Regions from separate parts of the Paenibacillus sp. FSL R7-0340 genome, predicted to be linked through region 2. Evidence: riboswitches for the same ligand, from Rfam matches in the RefSeq annotation. Region 2 holds a riboswitch; the other holds the start of a gene.
What was found. Region 2 has a riboswitch for cyclic di-GMP ahead of MKX59_RS23025 (collagen binding domain-containing protein). Riboswitches for the same ligand answer to the same signal wherever they lie in the genome.

Region 1: linked by a shared signal. The riboswitch ahead of MKX59_RS21750 (glycosyl hydrolase) and the one ahead of MKX59_RS23025 (collagen binding domain-containing protein) in region 2 are both predicted to bind cyclic di-GMP.

Annotation. Positions count from the first base shown of each region.
Region 1 covers NZ_JBBOBY010000001.1:4,851,412-4,854,837, forward strand. Annotated here, with positions in the region: gene MKX59_RS21745 (hypothetical protein) at 1-443, opposite strand, end outside; gene MKX59_RS21750 (glycosyl hydrolase) at 492-2,066, opposite strand; cyclic di-GMP riboswitch class I at 2,080-2,160, opposite strand; gene MKX59_RS21755 (sugar phosphate nucleotidyltransferase) at 2,316-3,426, opposite strand, start outside.
Region 2 covers NZ_JBBOBY010000002.1:31,746-35,171, reverse strand. Annotated here, with positions in the region: gene MKX59_RS23030 (AraC family transcriptional regulator) at 165-1,046, shown strand; cyclic di-GMP riboswitch class I at 1,097-1,177, shown strand; gene MKX59_RS23025 (collagen binding domain-containing protein) at 1,371-3,426, shown strand, end outside.

The sequences.
Region 1 (3,426 bases), on a different contig from region 2:
ACTGCTTTGCCCGCATCCAAAATCCGAACACGGAATATCATACCATTGGGAGGAATCTGATTCAGCTTATACTGGAGTGTCAGTTCAGGGTTCGTGGACGCATTCAAACCGGGAGGAATATCTCCACTGCTGAGCAATACCGGAACTGTTGTACTCTCTGCTTCCGACAATGCTGACAATGATCCTTTAGCAGACGATTCGGTAGAGGCAGCTGCTGTAGAAATATCGATATTATCCCTACCGACCACACCTTTGAATTCCGCTGAAGAGTCATCCCTCTGACCCAGCTTCCATACTGGACTGGCAGCCGCTACTTTATCCGTCTGCAATTCTGCGCTTCTTGAAGGCGTGTATATAAACCAAGCGATCATCGCTATAGCTACGACCGCTAGTAGTCCAGATAAAACTACTGAATACCTATGGGATAACCATTTTTTTATCATATGATCCACCCTCTCTCCTCAAATTTTTTGACCGGGAAAGAGTATCAATCAAGGAAGAAACAAAGCGTTTCCGGGAATCACCGCTTTCGCTTCATGCTGACTTTCCCACATTAGACGTGCCATCGCGTCGCCTTTTTCATCATAGTATTCCACTTTTAAATCTACCATTTTGCCTGCTTCCAAAGTAATACTGCCTTTACGCTCTGTCCAGCTTTGTTTGAACCAGCTGTCAATAACCAACTTGCCATCTACCCATACACGGATACCGTCATCAGATATCGTTGTGAACGTATAGGTCTCGCTATATTGCGGTTTGATTTTACCCGTCCAGCGAACCGAGAACTGATCGGCATTCACCTTTGGATCAGCTGCATTGGCACGCCAGTTGTAGTCCAGCTTGCTATCTGTACGGATCAAAGCAGGACTTCCGCTCAAATTCATATTGTTAAAATATTCGCCCTGCAGCCCGTTCACATATACCACATCAGGAACGGAAGGAGGAGTCGGAGCCGGGATAGGCTCACTTTGTCCCTCGTCCGGTAAGGTCGGTACGTCTGTCCCAGGTTGTTCGATTGCTGCCAGCCCATTTTTCACATCATCCCGCGTCAAACTCTTCGAATCATTCATATAATCCTGAATTTGATTTGTTGTGTTATTCTCAGTCAGCATCTTGCCCCAAGTCATGGAATATACCCATTTAGGTTGAGCCTGCAATACCTCAGAACTAGGCATCTCACCGTGCTCCCCAATGGCAATCGGCTTATTCCGTGCCAACCCGAGCAGACCTTCGTAATGACTTTGCTTAAAATCATTGTTGTAAATGTCTACTGCCAAAATGTCCACTTTGTCATCCCCCGGGTATTTCGGGGTATATGGGACGGTATACGAATTGGGAGCATTCGGACTCCATACCCACAGCAGATTGTTCAATTGATGTGTGTTTGTAAAACGGTCGTACATGATATTCCATAGCTGATTGAAATTATTTTTGTTTCCCCACCAGAACCAGTCACCATTCATTTCGTGGTAAGGTCTCCACAAAACCGGAACCCCTGCATCACGAAGCTGCTTTAACGATACAGCGACCTTATCCAGATCGGCAATGAGGAGGTTATACTGCGCAGTACCTGGAGTCACGTATTTGTTGAACTCTGCCTGACTTACTTTCGCCTGTACATTGGCCCAAGTCAGTGGCCTACCTGGTAGCGCTTCATGAAAAGTCATCGTCACAATACCACCGGATCTGTCCCAACGGATAGCACTATCGACGACATTTTTACGTTGTGCTGCTTCCGTAGCGTCAGATTGACCAGAGATAGCTCCCATCTCATAGCCGTGTACACCAACATATGCCTGACTGATTTTTTGGACCTTGTTACTTAATTCATCTGGACTTTCCAAATAATCATGCTGACCGGTGACTATTTTTTTCCCTGAGATGTTGAGTAAATAATTGTATAGTTCACGGGCCTGAGTAGAAGCGTCCGAATTAACAGGTTGTAATGAAGCGGCATTCGCCACCGACAGAGAATCTCCAAAACCGACGGGCAACAATGAAAAAAGCATAACAACGGGGAGTACATGACGTATCAGTCGATACAGAGGAATAAAATTGAATCTCACTTTCGCTCTTCCTTTCGGTAGCCAGGCTGCCATCCTTGTGGAAGGCCCTTTAGCTTTGCGTACCTGCCTTTCGACAGGGCTGCGTTTATCGTTGGAAGGAGTTTGGATTCCTTCTTACCCTAAGTATCGACTTTTTTTTACCAAAATTTAATAGGTCATGTTCATGAATTTACAGGTTTTCGCCCAATTTCGACAGTTTAGGCTATGAATTTTCATGAATTCGTCTTTTTTTCGTTTTTACGAAAATAATTAGGAGATAAATTGGTGACGGGAAATTTCATTCCAATCCATACAAAAGCGGACAATATCCTCTTCAACCAACTCAGAGCCAGTCTGCACCTCAATAAAATCCACATCGGTCACTGCCAAAATGCTATGCTTCGTCCCTTCAGGGATACGTACTACGTCACCAGCCTTCACTTTGTGCAGCTTCTCATTCAAAATAATTTCCGCTTCACCGCTAATAATGGTCCAGATTTCACTTCGTTTGAAATGAAGCTGGTAGCTGATATTTTTGCCTTTCCGTACGCGGATTCGTTTGGTCAATACCTCGTTACCCTCGTCATACTTGACATAATCCACAACCCGATACTGTCCCCAACGACGTTCTTCATACATTGGACGCTGATCATGAGCCTTGAGCACTTCCTTAATACGAGGACTTTCTGCCTTATTGGTCACAAGAATGCCATCCGGGCTAGCGGCTACGATCAGATCATTCGTTCCAATGATCGCCACAGGAATGTCTAACTCGTTAATAAGGCTCGTATTGACGCAATCCTCCGTTACTACACCTCTGCCCACTTGTTGATTAGACATTTCTTCTGTGAGCGTATTCCAGGTACCCAAATCCTTCCAAAAACCATCATACGGAAGAACTACGATGTCCTTTTCCTTCTCGACTACTTCATAGTCAAAGCTGATTTTTTCCAGAGATGCGTATTGCTTTTGCATTTCTTCATAATTAAGCGGCAACCCCTTGGATGCCAAGATATCCAGCAAATAACTTAATTTGAATGCAAAAACCCCGCAGTTCCATAGAGCATTGCGTTCAATCAGACGCTCCGCCTGCTCCCGGTCGGGTTTCTCTTGAAAATGGCTCACTTCACGGTAGCCTGTGCTACCTTGAGTGGCATCGTTTTTCGGAATAATGTAACCATATTTCTCTGAAGGATAGGAAGGGACAACCCCGATTAAAGCAAGCTTGCCTTCACTCTCCTGAAGCGTATGTTCCAGCTGGGCTACGGAAGCGAAGAAAGCATCCTCAACATAAGGATCTACAGGCAATATTGCTATAATTTCATCAGGTGAAACACCTGCAATGGAATATAGATAAGTCGCTGTCAGCGCAATCGCAGGA
Region 2 (3,426 bases):
CGAGACTCCCATAAAGCTCACACACATAATTTGATATATAGACATATTTGTTGTGATAAAATAAACTTTTATAAATAGGAAATCATGTTTAATCAGCCATTATATATTGGTAAATCAAACCAAGATATGCTAGATAAAATTGCTTTTTTGTAAAGGAATTGAATATGACAACAGACCAAAAAAACAACGTGGGCCTCTGGAATGGCGATCCGGTCGTAATTGTACGCACTCCCTCCGCTTTTGCCAAGCAATCCCTTTTATATATCCAGGAATTAGGCTACTTTCAAAAAAATTCTGCTTTTACGATGGAAAGGAAAGAACTTGCCTCTTTTTTGCTTGTCTTTACGTTGTCTGGTAAGGGAGAATTACTGTACCGGGACAAGAAATATATCATAAAACCTCAAGATTTGTTCTTTATTAATTGCGAGGAATATGTTCAATACAGCACCTCCGGTCATGAATCCTGGGAGTATATCAGCCTGTACCTGTATGGCAACCTGATCGAAAATTTTTACGAACAATTTGCCAAGCATAATAAACCGGTCATTTCCATGCATAATCCGCATATTATATTGGATAAGCTCCATGCTCTGATTTGCGGGCAGTCTGACAGAAGTCTTTCCGCTGAGCTGCTAACGTCCAGGCTCATTGGTGAAATACTAATGTGCATTTTGCAACATCCCTATGATCATCCGCATGTGAATGCTGAAACCCTCAGCGAAGTACGCCGGGTACAGCAATATTTGGATCAGTCCTACTGTGAGCGAATAACACTGGACTCGCTGGCAGACATGTTTGAATTAAACAAGTTTAATCTGGCTAAAAATTTCAAAAAGCAGATCGGTTTCTCTCCGATTGATTATCTCATTAATGTCCGTATCACAGCCGCTCAAAGCTGGCTTAAAACCAGTGACATGTCCATTGTGGATATCGCAAGGTACGTAGGGATTCCCAATACGAGCCATTTTATTAACCTATTCAAGGAGCATGTAGGAGAAACACCTCATTCCTTCCGCAAAAAATGGGGGAACCGTTCCAAGTTGTAAATGAGAGGTTACATGAAATCAGTTTGATAGATGATAGACGCACAAGCTATTCAAGTTAATGGCAAAACTGTCGAAAGGCAGTGACGCAAAACTATAGGGCCTTCCTATCCGGATGGCAGCCAGCTACCAGATGAACGAGCTTTTTATTATGTCTTTTTTACATAGATCCATCACAAATTGCTATGCCTCTCTCGAAGAAAGCCCTGATCGCTATGATCAGGGCTTTTTTTCTATTGGGATAGTCATGTCTGCCTAGCATGCTGAATATACTAATTTCGAACGAAGCATTGCCATATTACGATGAATAGGAGAATCACTTGGAGCATGAGAACAAAAATAAATGTAATGATCATTGCCTTATTGCTCATTGTCCAAAGCTTTTTCAGCGCAACGCTGGCTTACGCAGATGCTCCAGCCCCAGAACTGCCGCAGAGTGCTGTATCTGATCCTACACCTACCGTTACAGATGCTGTATACGTTGTCCCAAACCTTGAACCTCCTGGGGAGATTCCTTCAAACACGGTCCCCTTCGTTCAAGGAGCAGTCAGTTCAAAGTCTCAACATGATGCAGCTCCGCAGAGCATACTAACGAAGTTGAACCTGACCGACGAAACAGGGCGTGTCATTGATGCGGTATATAGTCCCGGCAGCCAATTCGACATCGGATCAGCCATCCAACTAGGATATGAATGGGAGCTTCCTGACAATACCTATAAGTCAGGGGACACCTTCACCTTTCATTTACCAGAACAGTTTGTCATCTACACTGATATCTCATCTCCGTTAGTCACTACCGATGGAACCGTGGGATACTTCACAGTAGATCGTCAGGGCAAGGTTATCATGACCTTTAACCAATATGTAGAGAATCACTCCAATGTCAGCGGCAAACTACAAGTTAAAACCGAGTTTACGAAAGAAACGGTGAAAGGCAGTACAGAGATCATCATTGCGATTCCGATCAAAGGCGGGGTACAAACGGTCATCGTGAATGTAAAACCCCAGTCAGGGCCAACCCTAAGCAAACAAGGGAAAATAGAGGGCACCAATCAGATCGACTGGACCATTGATGTGAACAAACAACTAAACACCGTAAAGCATGCCCTCATCACCGATCCAATTCCTTCAGGGCTGGAACTCAGAAGAGACTCTATCCGGCTCTATCATCTACAAGTCAATATCGACGGCTCGACCGTTGTTCGAGACCTAGTGAATGCAAGTGAATATGCCATTGAAGCAGATCAAGCCGGGACAGGGTTTGTGATTCGTTTTCAAGACGATAGCATTAACACGGCCTATCAGATTCAATATTCCACGCGTATTATTGGCGATAAAACTCGTTTCTCCAACACAGCAACGCTTTCAGGAGATGCGATAGAGAACGTTGTTGCTACCGCTACTGTTCAGGTGGAACGTGGTGAATTTTTGTCCAAAAAGGTTGAAAAATATGATCATGCCACACAAACACTCTCGTGGGCCATAAGATATAACTTCAGCGAGACAAAAATCCCCGAAGCCAAAGCTCTTTTAATTGATCATTTCAATAAAACTCAAGAATTGCTGCCCGGTTCTTTGAAAGTATTTAAGGGAAACACACTGGAGGAGCTCCCATCGTGGGCGTATACTGTCATCCCAGTTGATTATCCGGACCGCAACGGCTTCAAACTTCAATTCAACTTCGACGTAGATTCAGCCTATACCATCCGATACCAGACTCAAGCCAGAGGCCGTGTCTATGATAATGGAAAAGTTATAAACATCATAACCTCGGATGGAACGCAGAAGATTGTATCGACGGAAATCATAAGCGGAGTTATGACTAAAATGTATGACACACCCAATTACAACACCAAAATCATACCTTGGGTGATTACCATCAATACAGACTTGTACATCATGAAAAATATTGTCATTCAGGATGTGTTTCCAAACGGGGGCTTGGCTTTGTTACCGGACACCCTGAAAATTCAAAGTGTTGACGGAACAACGGAGCTACGTGCGCCCACGGATTATGAGCTGGTTCCGCTATCACAGGACTATAAACAAGGATTTACGCTCATTTTTCATAAAGCCATTCAGAAGGCTTATACAATCAAGTATTCAACCACCTATAATAATGACTGGAAAACGGATACGACGAAGCCCGAGTTTCGTAATAAATCCCATATAGAATACCAGTTTGAAGACGGAGAAAGATCATCGCAAGGAGTGGAGTGCCCGATCTGGCCGGACTTTATGACACAACGAAACGGTGCCAAGCAAGGAAGCTATAATGCAACCTCCAAGCTCATTACCTGGGACATTAAAGCTAACTACAATCGCAAGATCCTGAATCACGCGGAAGTGAGAGACCCCTTGTTGCAAGGTCAGAAGTTACTGC